3 regions of the Nocardioides sp. HDW12B genome follow, and region 1 is predicted to be linked to each of the others. Evidence: predicted binding sites of a transcription regulator. Region 1 holds the regulator's gene; each other region holds the start of a gene.
What was found. Region 1 encodes HrcA, which represses chaperone genes, less so after heat shock. Its sites were predicted from a motif close to TTGGCACTCGNNNNNNNCGAGTGCCAA; they were not measured.
Positions count from the first base shown of each region.

Region 1 (5,558 bases):
GTCGGGCTCGTGTCCGACCGGTCGGAGGTGCCGCCGGGGGACCGGCTCGGGGTCTCCGACGGGCGGGGGCTCGCCGACGCGCTCGGCGGGTCCGAGGGGCTGCTCGACGTGCTGCCCCCGCTGGGGGCGGCCTCCGTGGTGTCGCTGGTGCAGGCGCTGAGCAGGCCGACCGCCGTCAGGGCGGAGACGACTCCGAGTCGGGTGCGCACAGCCAGCTCCTCGCGGTCGGGGACCTGCTGGGGACGCTACCGGGGTGTCCGAAACGAGGGCTCGGTCCGCTGCGGGCGACGTGTGCCGGCCGGTCCAGTCGAGCCTGGTGACGCGGGCCCGGCGGTGCCACGCTGGGAGGAGTGACGGGGAGACGAGGAGGTCACCGGCCGTGGACGTGTTCACCCTCTACCACCGCAGCGTCGAGACCTGGGCCGACCGGGTCAACGCCGTACGTCCCGAGCAGTGGGACCTGCCCACGCCGTGCCGCGAGTGGTCGGTGCGCGACCTGACCAACCACGTCACGGGCGAGGACCGCTGGACCGTGCCGTTGATGCGAGGGAGCACCCCCGACGAGGTGGGCGGTCGGCTCGACGGCGACCTGCTGGGCGACGACCCGATCGAGGCCTCCCTGACCGCGGCGGCCGACGCGACCACGGTGGTCCGCGAGACCGTGGCCTCGGACAAGCCGGTGCACCTGTCGTACGGCGACGAGGGTCGGGGGGAGTACCTGCACCAGCTCGCGGCCGACCACCTGGTCCACGGCTGGGACCTGGCGGTGGCGACCGGGAGCGACCCGCGCCTGGACCCGGCGCTGGTCCACGAGGTCGCGTCGTGGTTCGCCGCGCGGGAGGAGATGTACCGCAGCGCCGGCGTCGTGGGTGCCCCGGCGGTGGGAGCGGTCGCGGCCGGCGACGCGCAGGCCGAGCTCCTCGCGCGGTTCGGCCGGGACCCCGCCTGGGGGCCGAACCACGCCGCCCTGTTCCGGCTGTCCGAGGCGTTCGGGCGCGGCGACGTCGACGCGATCATGGCCACGCTCACCGACGACTGCGTCTTCGAGTCGACCTCGCCCCCCGACGGTGAGGTCGTCGTGGGCGCCGACGCCATCCGCGCGGTGTGGACGGACCTGTTCGCCGGCGCGGGTGCGCGGTTCGAGGAGGAGGAGCTCGTCGTCGCGGGCGACCGCGGGGTGCTCGCCTGGCGCTACTCCTGGACCGGTGAGGACGGCCCCGGGCACGTGCGCGGCGTCGACGTGCTGCGGTTCCGCGACGGTCGGGTCTGCGAGAAGCGGTCGTACGTCAAGGGCTGAGATCGGGCGCGCGTCGACGTACGCGCCGTCTCGTCGCGACGGGAGTGACGCTTCGCTGCGACGCGGGTGACGCTTCGCCGCGACGCGAGCGACGCTTCGCCGGGAAGGGCGGGGTGGGCGCGGGTCAGTCGGTGGTGACGAAGTCGATGAGCTCCTCGACGCGGCCGAGGAGGGCCGGCTCGAGGTCGGCGTAGGACCGCACGGTCCCGAGGATGCGCTTCCAGGCCTGGGCGACGTCGGCCTGCGTGCGGTGCGGCCAGCCGAGGTGGGTGCAGATGCCGTGCTTCCACTCCATCGTCCGCGGCACGGCGGGCCACGTCTCGAGACCGAGGCGCTGCGGCTTCACCGCCTGCCAGACGTCGACGTAGGGGTGGCCGACGATCAGCACGTGCGCGCCGTTCGGCCCGCGGCGTACGGCGTCCGCGATGCGGCTCTCCTTCGACCCCGCCACCAGGTGGTCGACCAGCACGCCGACCTTCCGGCCAGGGCCCGGGCCGAAGTCCTTGAGGTGCGAGCCCAGGTCGTCGACGCCGCCGAGGTACTCCACCACCACACCTTCGAGCCGCAGGTCCTCGCCCCAGACCTTCTCGACGAGCTCGGCGTCGTGCCGGCCCTCGACGTAGATCCGGCTGGCGCGCGCGACGCGGGCCTTCGCGCCCTGGACCGCCATCGAGCCCGACGCCGTGCGCGTCGGGGCCGCCGGGCCGCTGCGGACCGGCGGGCGGAGGGTGACGGGCTTGCCGTCGAGGTGGAAGCCGGGACCGAGGGGGAACACCTTGCGGCGGTTGCGCCGGTCCTCGAGCGTGACGGTGCCGATGTCGCGGTCGACCTTGACGATCTCGCCGCAGAACCCGGTCGTGGCGTCCTCGACGACCATGCCCTTCTCCGCCGGGGTGTCGACGGAGCGGCCCTTCTTGGGCCTGCGCCAGTCGTCGGTGAGCACGTCGGAGCCGTAGCGGTCGTGGGACATGGTGCGAACGCTACGGCGACTCGCGCGGGCCGGTCGCGCGGACGCGCCGGGGGCTCCGTGGGCGGTCAGGCCAGCGGGAGCTGGCGCGCCGAGCCGGGGGTGACGGGGGCAGGCAGCTGCGCGAAGCCGCGGCGTACGGCGTGCTCGAGCCCCTCGGCGGGGAACGGCCACTCAGCGTCGCGCAGCGTCTCCTCGACGCTCAGCCCCTGGGCGGCCGCGGCGCGGATGTTCTCCGCCACCGCCGTGATGTCGCCGCGCTGGTCGGTGACGAACGAGCGCGGCACCACCGCCCCGTGACCGGGCACGACCGTGGTCGACTCCGTCGTCAGGCCGATGGCGGTGTCCAGGGTCGCGGCCCACTCGAGGGGGAACGAGTCCGCCCCGTACGCCGGCGGGCCGGCCTCCTCGACCAGGTCACCGAAGACGACGAGGTCGACGTCGCCGATGCGCACGACCAGGTCGCCGCCGGTGTGGCCGCGCCCGGGGTGCATCAGCTCCAGGACCCGGTCGCCGAGGTCGACGACCCCGACCGAGCTGAACACGGTCTCTGCCGACAGGACGTCGGTCTCCAGCACGTCCGGGCCGTAGGGGTCGTCCGGGTCGTCGCGGAAGTAGCCCTTGACCCGCTCGGCCGCCTCCTGGGTCCGGGCCGCCGCCTCCTCGTGGGCGTGCAGGGCGGTGTCCGGCCACGTCCCGCGCAGCGTCGCGTTGCCCAGGACGTGGTCCCAGTGCTCGTGGGTGTTGACCGCCGCGACCAGCCCGCGCTCGGCGTACGGCAGCGACCGGAGGTCCTCGACGAGCCCGGCGGCCGCGGCCCCGGAGCCCAGCGTGTCGATGACCGCCAGGCCGCGCTCGCCGGCGACGACCGTGACGTTGAGCTCCATCCACTCGTGGTGGACCACCCAGACACGGTCGGCGATCTCGGTCAGCTGCCGGACGTAGCGCTGGGGGGAGGCCATGGCCGCCACTGTAGGTCGGGCACGGGTCGGGCAGAGGTGCCCGGAGGTCGGCACGAGGGCTGGACCACACGCTGCGGACCTGCCTCCGGGCGCCCCGCGCGTTAGGATTGGCACTCGCGAGATGTGAGTGCCAACGAGGAGCGAGGAGGAGCCATGGTCGAGGAGCGCAAGCTGGCCGTCCTCCGCGCGATCGTGCAGGACTACGTCTCCACCCAGGAGCCCGTCGGCTCGAAGTCGCTGGTCGAGCGCCACCAGCTCGGGGTGTCCCCGGCGACGGTGCGCAACGACATGTCTGCGCTGGAGGAGGAGGGGCTCATCGCTCAGCCCCACACCAGCGCCGGGCGGATCCCGACCGACAAGGGCTACCGCGTCTTCGTCGACCGGCTGAGCGCCATCAAGCCGCTCTCGACGGCCGAGCGCCGCGCCATCACCACGCTGCTCGAGGGCGCGGTCGACCTCGACGACGTCGTGGCCCGCTCGGTGCGGCTGCTGGCCCAGCTGACGCGGCAGGTCGCGATCGTGCAGTACCCGACCCTGTCGCGCTCGACCGTGCGCCACGTCGAGATGGTCACCCTCAGCGCCACCCGCATGCTGCTGGTGCTGATCCTGTCGACCGGCCGTGTCGAGCAGCGCGTCGTCGAGCTGCCCGTCACCCTCGACGACGAACAGGTCGGCTCCTTCCGCCGCGCGGTCAACCGCGCGGTGATGGGCGAGCGCATCGCCGACGCCACCGAGAAGCTCGCCGCGCTGCCGGGCACGTTCGACAAGGCCGACCGGCCGGTGCTGAGCGTGGTCGTCGCGGCGCTGGTCGAGGCCATGAGCGACCACCGCTCCGACGAGCGGGTGATGGTCGGCGGCACCGCCAACCTGGCCCGCTTCGGCGACGGCTTCGACGTGACGATCCGTCCGCTGCTCGAGGCGCTCGAGGAGCACGTGCTGCTGCTCAAGCTGCTCGGCGAGGCCAGCTCGCCCTCGGCGCTGACGGTCCGGATCGGCCACGAGGTGCCCCACGAGGGCCTGGTCTCGACCTCGGTCGTGGCCAGCGGCTACGGCCCCGGTGTCGAGTCGCTGGGCACCATGGGGGTGCTGGGTCCGACCCGCATGGACTACCCCGGCGCCATGGCCAGCGTCCGGGCGGTCGCGCACTACCTGTCCAAGATCCTCGACGAGGCATGACGGCCACCTCGGCGGCCCCCGGTCGCCGTACGCCGTGCCTGGTCCGCTGTCCCTTCACCTACGACGTGTCTGAGAGTTCTGAGTGAGTCACGACCCCTACGAGGTCCTCGGTGTCGCCCGCGACGCGGACGAGACGACCATCAAGAAGGCCTACCGCAAGCTCGCGCGCGAGCTGCACCCCGACGTCAACCCCGACCCGGCGACGCAGGAGCGGTTCAAGGACGTCAGCCGCGCCTACGAGATCCTGTCCGACCCGCAGAAGCGGCGGCAGTACGACCTCGGCGGCGGCGAGAGCGGCTTCGGCGGGTTCGGCGGCGCCGGGGCCGGGGCGGGCTTCTCGTTCACCGACATCATGGACGCCTTCTTCGGCGGCGGAGCCGGGGGCGGCCAGGGACGCGGTCCGCGGCCGCGGGTGCGTCGCGGCCAGGACGCGCTGATCTCGCTCGACATCGACCTCGCCGAGGCGGCCTTCGGGACCACGCGCGAGCTCAAGGTCGACACCGCGGTCCTCTGCTCGACCTGCTCCGGCGACGGCACCGCGCCCGGCACCCGCCCCGTCGTGTGCGAGACCTGCCAGGGTCGCGGCGAGACCTTCCACGTGCAGCGCTCGCTGCTCGGCGAGGTCCGCACCATGCGACCCTGCGCCGCCTGCCGCGGCTACGGCCAGCTCATCCCCGAGCCGTGCCGCGAGTGCGCCGGCGACGGCCGCGTCCGCTCGCGCCGCACGATCACGGTCAAGATCCCCGCCGGCGTCGACGCCGGCACCCGCGTCCAGCTCTCCGAGCAGGGCGAGGTCGGCCCGGGTGGCGGACCCGCCGGCGACCTGTACGTCGAGCTGCGGGTCAACGACCACCCGGTCTTCGTCCGGCACGGCAAGGACCTGCTCTGCACGGTCACGCTGCCCATGACGGCCGCCGCGCTCGGCGTACCCCTGCGGCTGCCGACGCTGGAGGCCGACCTCGGGGACGCCGAGGCCGCCGAGGCCGGGTTCTCCGGCCCGCCACCGGTCGACCTGGCCGTCGAGATCAAGCCCGGCACCCAGTCCGGCGCCGAGATCGTGATGCCCGGCCAGGGCGTGCCCGCGCTGCGCGGGGGCAACCGCGGCAACCTCGTCGTGCGCGTGGTGGTGGAGACGCCGACGCGCCTCGACGACGAG
Region 1 covers NZ_CP049867.1:1,107,218-1,112,775, forward strand. Annotated here, with positions in the region: gene G7072_RS05280 (prolyl oligopeptidase family serine peptidase) at 1-209, opposite strand, end outside; gene G7072_RS05285 (TIGR03086 family metal-binding protein) at 380-1,297, shown strand; gene G7072_RS05290 (DUF3097 domain-containing protein) at 1,422-2,267, opposite strand; gene G7072_RS05295 (MBL fold metallo-hydrolase) at 2,333-3,226, opposite strand; gene hrcA (heat-inducible transcriptional repressor HrcA) at 3,380-4,402, shown strand; gene dnaJ (molecular chaperone DnaJ) at 4,485-5,558, shown strand, end outside.

Region 2 (5,558 bases), 480 kb from region 1:
CGGTCTCGGCCTCGGACATCTCCTCGTAGTAGCGCAGCACCACCACGGCCCGTTGCTTGCGCGGCAGCGTCTGGACGAAGTCCCACAGGTCCGCGTCGCGTCCCGTCGGCGCCGGGGCGGCCTGGTCGGGCATCTGCGAGACCGTGGTCTCCTGCCGCTTCCAGGCCCGGCGCCACAGCGAGTTGTGCTCGTTGACGAGGATGCGGCGCACGTAGCCGTCGAGGCTCTCGCGCTGCTGCACCTTGTCCCAGCTCAGGTAGAGCTTGGCCAGGGCCGTCTGCACCAGGTCCTCGGCGGTGTGCCGGTCGCCCGAGAGCAGGTACGCCGTGCGCAGCAGGCTGGGCTGCCGGGCGGCCATGTACTCGGCGAACTCGGCGTCGCGGCGCTGGTCGCGTCGCTCGCCACGGCTCGTGCCGGCGGCCGGGACGTCTGGTCCGGTCACCTCAACCTCCTGGAGGTCGTGCCGTGGAAGGACGGCGGGCTGGGGTTCGGCGTACACGCGTGGTGCCATCCTTCCGCTTCTCTGTCGTCGTCCGGGGCCCGGACACGACCAAGACGCGAGCCGGTCGCAGAAGGTTGCACCGGTCCCGCGGCGGGTTGACCCGGCTGCCCGGCTACCCGGCTACCCGGCTACTCCGGGCGGCCGGTGGTGGCCAGCGCGAGCCCGAGGCCGATCATCGACAGCCCGCCGGTGGCGGTCAGACGACGGCCACGGGCGGGGGAGGCGTTGAACCACGTGCGGAGCCGGCTGGCCAGCAGCGCCCAGACCAGGTCGGAGACCACGCCGATGAGGACCGCGAGCAGCCCGAGGACCAGCATCTGCACGGGCACCCGCCCGAGCGTCGGCGTGACGAACTGCGGCAGCACGGCGGCGAAGATCATGAACGCCTTCGGGTTGGCCACGCCGACCACGAAGCCCTGCCGCACCGCGACCGGCCAGGGCAGCGTCGCCCGGGCGGCGTCGGGGTCGTCGACGTGGAGGTCGCGGCGGTGCCGCACCGCCTGCACCCCGAGCCAGACGAGGTACGCCGCCCCGACGAGCTTGACCACCGTGAACACCGCCGCCGACTCGGCGACCACCGCCCCGAGCCCGAGCGCCACGAGCACCATGACGACGAAGAGGCCGAGGCTGTTGCCGGCGACCGTGGCGATCGCCACCGACCGGCCGTAGGCCAGCGCCCGCCCGATCACGAACACCACGCTCGGTCCCGGGATCACGATCAGCACGAAGGCCGCCGCCGCGAAGGCGAGCAGCTCGTGGGCGGGGACCAGCGTCATGGGCTCCAGTCTGCCGCGTCTCCGGGGTCTGCGGGGAGCGGGTCGACGAGCAGGGCGGTGCCCCGGCCGGCCACCCGGGTCAGCACCACGGTGCCCTCGGCGTCGCCGCGGAGCGCGAGCCGCCGGCGCAGCTCCTCGGGCACGGCCTGGACGCCCCGCTTCTTGATGGTCAGCCGACCGATGCCGCGCTCGCGCAGCGCGGCCTTCAGCCGCTTCTCCTGGTAGGGCAGCTCCTCCTGGACCCGGTAGGCGCGCGCCAGCCGCAGCGCCCGCGGCCAGTCCGTGCCGCCCGTCCCGCCGGTCCCGCCCGTGCCGTCGGCGGCGACGTAGGCGATGTGCTCGTCGAGCAGGTGCCCGCCGACCAGTGCGGCCACGGCGGTGACCAGTCCGGCGCGGACGACCGCCCCGTCCGGCTCGAGGAGGTACGCCGCCACGGGGCCGGTGCCCACGGCGTCCGGCCCCGGGTCGTCGCGGTCGGTGACCTCCTCCACGTCGTACGCCGGGGTGGGGGCCGTCGCGTCCGCGCCCGGGTCCGTGCGCCGGCGGGTCCGGATCACGGTCGCTCGTCGGGTGACCTGCGCCAGGCCCGGCGACCACAGCGCGGCCTCCTTGACCTCCCCGTCGACGCTGACCCACTCCGCCTCCACCCCGGCCGGGATCCGGTCGTGCGGGACGCCGGGCGCCACCTTCACCACGGCCGGGACGGGCCCGGCGAGCACCTCCTCGACGAACGACCAGGGAGGGGAGTAGGCGTCGACGTCGAAGGTCCGACCGCGCGCCGTGCGCCGGGCCGGGTCGACGAACACCGCGTCGTACGCCGAACGGTCGACCGTCGTGGCGTCGGCCACCGTCACCCCGCCGCGGGTGCCGACGCCGTGGGCGGGCGCGGCGGCGAAATTGGCGGCGGCGACAGCGGCGGTGACCGGGTCCAGGTCGACCCCCGCCACCGCGAGCCGGGCGCGGGCGAGGGCGAGCAGGTCGGCGCCGATGCCGCACCCGAGGTCCATGACGGTGGGCGGCGCGACCGCCGGCGCTTCGGAGGTGGCATCGGGACCACCGTGGGGACCGGCGTCGTCCCGCAGCGCCGCGGCCAGGCGGGCCGCCCGGCGGTCGGCGATCTCGGGCCGGGTGGCCTGCTGGAGGCCGTCGGGAGTGAGCAGGAGCCGGGCCGCCCCGGGTCCGAGCCTCGCCACCGCGCGGGCCCGCAGCACCGCCTGCGTGGTGGCCGCCGCGGCGAGGTCGGCCGCGGCTCCCGGCGGCGCGTCGGCGTGCTCCGCGAGCGCGAGCCGGCGCACCTGCTCACCGGCCCGGAGGGCGTCGACGCCCGCGGCGTGCAGCTCCTCGGCGAGGGCCAGCACCCGCCGCCCGGCGGGCGTGAGCAGCCGCTCGAAGGTCGCCAGGTCCACGCCCGCATCCTCCCAGGACTCTGGTCTGGCACTCGACTTGACCGAGTGCTAACGCCGGACTAGTTTCGGTGTTGGCACTCTCGATGTGAGAGTGCTGATCGTCCGGCCCGTGCGACCCCCGCGACGGCGTACGACCACCGGGCGACAGTCTTGCTGCACCGTTCCACCCGCACCACCAGCTGCACCAGATCACCCAGCTCTCGACAACGAGACAGACCAACAAGATTGGGGAGGTCGACGACGTGTCGGTCAACATCAAGCCGCTCGAGGACCGGATCCTCGTCCAGACGCTCGACGCCGAGCAGACCACGGCTTCCGGCCTGGTCATCCCGGACACCGCGAAGGAGAAGCCCCAGGAGGGCGAGGTCATCGCGGTCGGACCGGGTCGCTTCAACGACGACGGTGACGAGCGCGTGCCGCTCGACATCTCCGTCGGCGACAAGGTCATCTACAGCAAGTACGGCGGCACCGAGGTCAAGTACGCCGGCCAGGAGTACCTCATCCTGAGCGCCCGCGACGTGCTCGCCGTCATCGGCTGATCCAGCCGGACCTGAGCTCGCGCACCACCGCACCACCGACTCCGCCCCGGGCGGCCCACCCGGGCCCCTGGGGCGTCGTCCTTCCACCCATGCGTGCACCACGATCAGTTCAAGAAAGGCAGTGATTCTTCGATGCCGAAGATCCTGGAGTTCGACGAGAGCGCACGACGCTCCCTCGAGCGGGGCGTCGACGCCCTCGCCAACACCGTCAAGGTGACCCTCGGTCCCAAGGGCCGTTACGTCGTCCTCGACAAGAAGTGGGGCGCCCCGACCATCACCAACGACGGCGTGACCGTCGCCCGTGAGGTCGAGCTGGACGACCCGTTCGAGAACCTCGGCGCCCAGCTGACCAAGGAGGTCGCCACCAAGACCAACGACGTTGCCGGTGACGGCACCACCACCGCGACCGTGCTGGCCCAGGCGATGGTCCACCAGGGCATCCGCGCCGTGGCCGCGGGCGTCAACCCGATGGCGCTCAAGCGGGGCATGGACAAGGCCGCCGCCGCCGTCAGCGAGGCGCTGCGCGAGGCCGCCCGCGACGTCGAGACCCGCGAGGACATGGCCGCCGTGGCGACCGTCTCCAGCCGCGACTCGGTCATCGGCGACCTGCTCGCCGAGGCCTTCGACAAGGTGGGCAAGGACGGTGTCATCACCGTCGAGGAGTCCAACACCATGGGCACCGAGCTCGAGTTCACCGAGGGCATGCAGTTCGACAAGGGCTACATCTCGCCGTACTTCGTGACCGACGCGGAGCGCATGGAGGCCGTCCTCGACGACCCCTACATCCTCCTGCACCAGGGCAAGATCAGCTCCATCTCGGACCTGCTCCCGCTGCTGGAGAAGGTCATGCAGGCCGGCAAGCCGCTGTTCATCATCGCCGAGGACATCGACGGTGAGGCGCTCTCGACCCTGGTCGTGAACAAGATCCGGGGCACCTTCAACGCCGCCGCCGTGAAGGCTCCCGCCTTCGGCGACCGTCGCAAGGCCATGCTGCAGGACATCGCGACCCTCACCGGCGCGCAGGTCGTGGCCCCCGAGGTCGGCCTCAAGCTCGACCAGGTCGGTCTCGACGTGCTGGGCCAGGCCCGCCGCGTCGTGGTCACCAAGGACAACACCACGATCGTCGACGGCTCCGGTGACGCCACCGAGGTCAACGGCCGCGTCGCGCAGATCAAGGCCGAGATCGAGAACACCGACTCCGACTGGGACCGCGAGAAGCTCCAGGAGCGCCTCGCGAAGCTCGCCGGCGGTGTCTGCGTGGTCAAGGTGGGCGCCGCCACCGAGGTGGAGCTGAAGGAGAAGAAGCACCGCATCGAGGACGCCGTCTCCGCGACGCGCGCCGCGATCGAGGAGGGCATCATCGCCGGCGGCGGTTCCGCGCTGGTCCACGCCGTCTCGGTGCTCTCCGACGACCTCGGTCTCGAGGGTGACGAGGCGTTCGGCGTGAAGGTGGTCCGCAAGGCCGCCGACGAGCCGCTGCGCTGGATCGCCGAGAACGGTGGCGTCAACGGCTACGTCGTCGTCGCCAAGGTCCGCGAGGCCGGCGTCGGCAACGGCTACAACGCCGCCACCGAGGAGTACGGCGACCTCATCGGCCAGGGCATCCTGGACCCGGTGAAGGTGACCCGCTCCGCGCTGGTCAACGCCACCTCCATCGCGGCGATGCTGCTGACGACCGAGACCCTGGTCGTCGACAAGCCCGAGGACGAGGACGAGTCCGCCGCCGGTGGTCACGGCCACGGCCACGGTCACGGCCACTGATCGAGTCGGGTGAGCCGGGCCGCTGACGCGGCCGCTGGTTTCTGGTCGATGCCCACACCTGGGAAGCCCTTCCCGGTGCGGGCATCGACCTGTTTTCGGGCCCGCTGCGGGGAGTGACCAGAAGCGGGCGGCCCGTCACTAGGATGCGGCGCATGCCCGAGCTGCCCTCCCTCAAGCGTCCCCGACCGCGTCAGCCCGGCGGGTCCGGCGGGTCCGGTGGGGGAGCCGACGAGGACGCGCGCGTGGTGATCGTCAGCACGGTCAAGGCGAGCGTCGAGGAGACCGAGCGGCACGTGCGCCGCAACCTCGCTGCCGGGGCGGACCACCTGGTGCTCTGCGTGGACGACGCCGACCCCGAGGTGTGTGCCCGCTGGGCCGGGGACCCGCACGTGACCGCGGTGCCGACCGACGCGGCGTACTGGGGCGGGGAGCGCTCGGACCGGCTCGCCCGCCGCCAGGGCATCAACGCCAACCTGGTGAACCTCGCCCTCACCCTGGTCCCGGGCGCCCGGTGGCTGTTCTCCCTCGACGCCGACGAGTGCCTCCACATCGACCGCTCGGTCCTGCTCGGGCT
Region 2 covers NZ_CP049867.1:622,566-628,123, forward strand. Annotated here, with positions in the region: gene G7072_RS02970 (SigE family RNA polymerase sigma factor) at 1-442, opposite strand, end outside; gene G7072_RS02975 (LysE family translocator) at 631-1,278, opposite strand; gene G7072_RS02980 (SAM-dependent methyltransferase) at 1,275-2,684, opposite strand; gene groES (co-chaperone GroES) at 2,927-3,223, shown strand; gene groL (chaperonin GroEL) at 3,356-4,984, shown strand; gene G7072_RS02995 (glycosyltransferase family 2 protein) at 5,137-5,558, shown strand, end outside.
Region 2: the regulator HrcA is predicted to act here: its motif matches at 2,710-2,736, upstream of groES (co-chaperone GroES).

Region 3 (5,558 bases), 780 kb from region 1:
AGCAGTGCATGAGCGTCGACTTGCCGGAGCCGGACGGACCCATGACGGCGGTGAACTCCCCGGCGTGGATGTCGAGGGTGACGCCGTCGAGGGCGCGCACCTCGGCGTCACCCTCGCCGTAGGTCTTGTGGAGGTCCACGACGCGCGCGGCGACCTCACCGGTGACGGGACGGGCAGGGGCTGCAGCGGACACGGGGACATCCTCGGGCTGGGGGACCTGAGCCCCGACGCTACCGACTGCGACCGCACCGGCTCCACTGCGTTTTGTCACGTCGCCGGCGGACCGTTCGTCACGGGTGCGACGGCGGGCGGATCCTCAGCCGAAGGCCTGGCGGTAGAGCACCTCGAGGTCCGGGGACCAGACGTCGGTGGCCCCGCAGATCATGACCTGGGTGCCGAGGGCCGCCACCAGGTAGCGGTCGCCCCGGCGGAAGATCGGGATGGCCTCGGTGCTCCGGGTGCCCCGGAGCGTGGTGACGACGACCGACTCGTCGCGCTCCCTCCCGCGGCGGGAGGCGAACCAGGTGTCGACCTTCAGCTCGACGTCGCTGCCGCTGATGTTCTCCACCCGGCCGTCGAAGGCGACGTCGGCGCGCGACAGGGCGTCGGCCGTGGGCGACAGGCAGCGCCCGGAACCCGCGGCGGGCAGCTGCAGGGTCACCGGCGTCTCGGCGGCCGGCGTGCCGCCGGTCTCCTCCGGCTCCGAGCACCCGGCGAGCAGCGTGAGGGCGGCGAGCGCGACGGCGGCGCGTCGGACCATGACCCCTCCTCGGGCGGCGCCCGGTGACGCCGTACGCCGAACCTAGTCGGGGCCGGCGGGCGGTGGGCCCCGACCGGGCAGATGCGTGGGAAAAGCACGCCCGGGCGGCCTGGCGGGGTGCTTGTCCCACGCATCTGTCGGGACGGGACAGGACACCCCACCACACGAAGTCTCTCGCACAGGTGTTCGAACGAGTGCTACCGTGACCGGCATGGCGCTCACGCTCCAGCCGTCGCTCTTCGACCCGCCGGACTCCCCCGACGCCGGGTCGTCGAGCGCCCTGGCCGGCCGGCTTCGTCGTACGACGTTGACCCGCGGGGCCTGGGTGGACCACTGCCCGGGGTGGCTGACCGGGGCCGACGAGGTGTTCCTCGACCTGCTCCGCTCGGTGCCGTGGCAGGCCGAGCGGCGGCAGATGTACGACCGGGTCGTCGACGTGCCCCGGTTGCTGGCGCACTACGGGGCCGGCGAGCCGCTCCCCCACCCGCGGCTAACGCAGGTCCGTGAGGAGCTCAGCGACCACTACGAGCCCGAGCTGGGCGAGCGGTTCGTGACGAGCGGGCTCTGCCTCTACCGCGACGGCCGCGACTCGGTGGCGTGGCACGGCGACCGCATCGGGCGCGGCCGCACCACCGACACGATGGTCGCGATCCTGTCCCTCGGCGAGCCCCGGCGCCTCCAGCTGCGCCCCAACCCCGACTCGGTCCCCTCGCTCGCCGGACTGACCCGGACCTTCACGCTCGGCCACGGCGACCTGCTCGTCATGGGCGGCTCCTGCCAGCGCACCTGGGAGCACGCCGTGCCCAAGAGCAGCACCCCCTGCGGCCCACGGATCTCGGTCCAGCTCCGCCCCCGCGGCGTGCTCTGAGCGGGTGTCGGTTTCACTGGGTACCTAGTGAAACCGGCGCTTCCCGAACGAAGTTTCGCTCGGGAAGCGCCAACATCACTAGGTACCCAGTGAAACCGACAGGGCCCCAGCACGGCGAAGGGCCCCGAGGCGGATCGCCTCGGGGCCCTTCGGGTGCTGCGGGTGGTGCTGGAGGTGCTGGTGGTGGGCGGGACTCAGAAGTCCATGCCGCCCATGCCGCCGTCGCCGCCAGGCATGGCGGCTCCGGCCTTCTCGGGCTTGTCCGCCACGACCGCCTCGGTCGTGAGGAACAGCGCCGCGATGGAGGCGGCGTTCTGCAGCGCGGAGCGCGTGACCTTGGCCGGGTCGAGGATGCCCTCGGCGACCATGTCGACGTACTCACCGGTCGCGGCGTTGAGGCCGTGGCCCGGGGTCAGGTTGCGCACCTTCTCCACGATGACGCCGCCCTCGAGGCCGGCGTTGACCGCGATCTGCTTGAGCGGGGCCTCGGAGGCCTGGCGCACGATGTTCGCGCCGGTGGCCTCGTCGCCGGAGAGCTCGAGCTTCTCGAAGGCAGCCTCGGTGGCCTGCAGCAGCGCCACGCCGCCACCGGCGACGATGCCCTCCTCGACGGCCGCCTTCGCGTTGCGGACGGCGTCCTCGATGCGGTGCTTGCGCTCCTTGAGCTCGACCTCGGTGGCCGCGCCGACCTTGATGACCGCAACACCGCCGGCCAGCTTGGCCAGGCGCTCCTGCAGCTTCTCGCGGTCGTAGTCGGAGTCCGACTTGTCGATCTCGGCGCGGATCTGGTTGACGCGGCCCTGGATCTGCTCCGCGTCGCCCGAACCCTCGACGATGGTCGTCTCGTCCTTGGTCAGGACGACCTTGCGGGCCTGACCGAGCAGCTCGAGGCCGGCGGTGTCGAGCTTGAGGCCGACGTCCTCGCTGATGACCTGGCCACCGGTCAGGATCGCGATGTCCTGCAGCATGGCCTTGCGGCGGTCACCGAAGCCCGGCGCCTTGACGGCGGCGGACTTGAAGGTGCCACGGATCTTGTTGACGACCAGGGTGGCCAGGGCCTCGCCCTCGACGTCCTCGGCGATGATCAGCAGCGGCTTGCCGGACTGCATGACCTTCTCCAGGACCGGGAGCATGTCCTTGACGTTGGAGATCTTCTGGTTCGCGATGAGGACGTAGGCGTCCTCGAGAACCGTCTCCATGCGCTCGGGGTCGGTCATGAAGTACTGCGACAGGAAGCCCTTGTCGAAGCGCATGCCCTCGGTGAGCTCGAGGTCGAGCCCGAAGGTGTTGCTCTCCTCGACGGTGATGACGCCTTCCTTGCCGACCTTGTCCATGGCCTCGGCGATGATCTCGCCGACCTGGGGGTCAGCCGCGGAGATCGAGGCGGTCGAAGCGATCTGCTCCTTGGTCTCGATGTCCTTGGCCATGCTCAGCAGCTGGCTGGAGACGGCCTCGACGGCCGCCTCGATCCCGCGCTTGAGGGCCATCGGGTTGGCGCCGGCCGCGACGTTGCGCAGGCCCTCGCGGACCATCGCCTGGGCCAGGACGGTGGCCGTCGTCGTGCCGTCACCGGCGACGTCGTCGGTCTTCTTCGCGACCTCCTTGACCAGCTCGGCGCCGATCTTCTCGTAGGGGTCCTCGAGCTCGATCTCCTTGGCGATCGAGACACCGTCGTTCGTGATCGTGGGGGCGCCCCACTTCTTCTCCAGGACGACGTTGCGTCCCTTGGGACCGAGGGTCACCTTGACGGCGTCAGCGAGCGTGTTCATGCCACGCTCCAGGCCGCGTCGGGCTTCCTCGTTGAAAGCGATGAGCTTCGGCATAACTCCTGCGATTCCTTCGCGTGAAGTCGGGGGAATGGACTGAGGAGGACGCCCGCGACGGACGGTCCGGCTGACCCGACGAACCCTTCCCGTCGGCGCTGGTGGACCTCGTCTCCCCGGCCCGGTGGTGCTGTGTGGTGCGATGTCGTGCTGTCACTCTCCTAGGGAGAGTGCTAATCAATGTTTAGCACTCGCCCCAGACGAGTGCAAGACGCGTCGGGACCGCGACGGTCTGGACCGGACCCGGGCGCCGCCGGCGCCCGTTGACGCTCCTGCCGCGCCGCCCTATGTTCGTCAGCACCTCGTGGGTGCGACGGGGCAAGGCCGGAGAAGCGCGCGAGCGCTTCTCCGGCCTCTTGTGTCCGTGCGGCCCGCAGGTCCTGCGGGTGGCGCTCAGCCCCCGGCGACGGCCGGGATGACCGAGATCTGCGCTCCCGAGGGGGTCTCGGTGCCGAGCCCCTCCAGGAAGCGGACGTCGTCGTTGCCGACGTAGACGTTGACGAAGCGGCGCAGCTCGCCGGTCTCGTCGACGATGCGTGCGCGGATCCCCGGGTAGGAGCCGTCCAGGCTCTCCAGGACCTCGGCCAGCGTCCCACCCTCGGCGGACACCTCGGAGTCGCCTCCGGTGTAGGTGCGCAGGATGGTGGGGACACGGACGTGGACGCTCATGGTGCTCCTCGGGCAGCGTGGTCGGCCGGTTCAGGCCAGGCCGGTGGACAGGAATTCGGTGTACGACGGGTCGATCGTTGCAGTCGGGCCCACACGACCGGCGACCGCGTCGAGGGTCTTGAGGCCGTCACCGGTGTTGAAGACGACGGTCTCGGCGTCCGGGTCGAGCTGCCCGGTCTCCACCAGCTTCTTCAACGTGCCCACGGTGACGCCCCCGGCGGTCTCCGCGAAGACCCCCTCGGTGCGCGCCAGGAGCGCGATCCCGTCACGGACCTCGTCGTCCGTGACGTCCTCCACCGTGCCGCCCGTACGGCGAGTGACGTCGAGAACATACGGCCCGTCGGCGGGATTGCCAATCGCGAGGCTCTTGGCGATCGTGTCCGGCTTCACCGGGCGTACGACGTCGCGGCCGTCCTTGAAGGCGGCGCTGACCGGCGAGCAGCCGTTCGCCTGCGCCCCGAAGATCCTGTACGGCGTGTCCTCGACGAGACCGAGCCTGATGAGCTCCTGGAAGCCCTTGTCGATCTTGGTCAGCTGCGAGCCGCTGGCGACCGGGACGACGACCTGGTCGGGGATGCGCCAGCCGAGCTGCTCGGCGACCTCGAAGGCGAGCGTCTTGGAGCCCTCGGCGTAGTAGGGGCGGACGTTGACGTTCACGAACGCCCAGCCCTCCTCCTCGCCGGCGATCTCGGAGGCCAGCCGGTTGACGTCGTCGTAGTTGCCGCGCACGGCGACCAGCGAGCCGCCGTACACCGCGGTCATCTGGATCTTGGCCGGCTCGAGGTCGTGCGGGATGAAGACGACCGTGCGGATGCCCGCCCGGGCGCCGGCTGCGGCGACCGCGTTGGCCAGGTTGCCCGTCGAGGGGCACGCGAAGACCTTGGAGCCGAGCTCGCGGGCGGCCGAGAGGGCGACGGCGACGACGCGGTCCTTGAAGGAGTGCGTCGGGTTGCCGGAGTCGTCCTTGACCCAGAGGCTGCGCAGGCCGAGCTCGCGCCCGAGGTTGCCGGCCTTGAGCAGGCGGGTGTAGCCGGGCTCCATGTTCGGCGACAGCGAGATGTCCGAGGGCACCGGCAGCAGCGGCTGGTAGCGCCAGATGTTCTTGGGGCCCGCCTCGATCTGCTCGCGGGTGACCTGCGGGAAGTCGTAGCCGATCTCCAGGGGGCCGAAGCACTCCTGGCAGGCGTAGAACGGCCCGAGGGGCTGCTCGGCGCGGCACTCGCGGCACACGAGGCCGGTGGCGTGCCCGAAAGCACCGCTCCGCAGGGTGGTGGGCTCGATCACTGATGCGCTCAAAGGATTCCTCCTTCTCATCTTCCCCGATCGGCGTCTTTCGCCTCGGGACGGATGTAGCACCGTGACCACGACGGGCCAGCGCGACCGTCAGGGGGTCGTTCTGGCTCCTCGGAGGAAGTCATCCGGGGGATGACTGCCGTGG
Region 3 covers NZ_CP049867.1:324,240-329,797, reverse strand. Annotated here, with positions in the region: gene G7072_RS01585 (ABC transporter ATP-binding protein) at 1-193, opposite strand, end outside; gene G7072_RS01580 (hypothetical protein) at 317-760, opposite strand; gene G7072_RS01575 (alpha-ketoglutarate-dependent dioxygenase AlkB) at 972-1,628, shown strand; gene groL (chaperonin GroEL) at 1,823-3,451, opposite strand; gene G7072_RS01565 (MoaD/ThiS family protein) at 3,845-4,120, opposite strand; gene thrC (threonine synthase) at 4,151-5,416, opposite strand; SAM riboswitch class I at 5,428-5,558, opposite strand, start outside.
Region 3: the regulator HrcA is predicted to act here: its motif matches at 3,636-3,662, upstream of groL (chaperonin GroEL).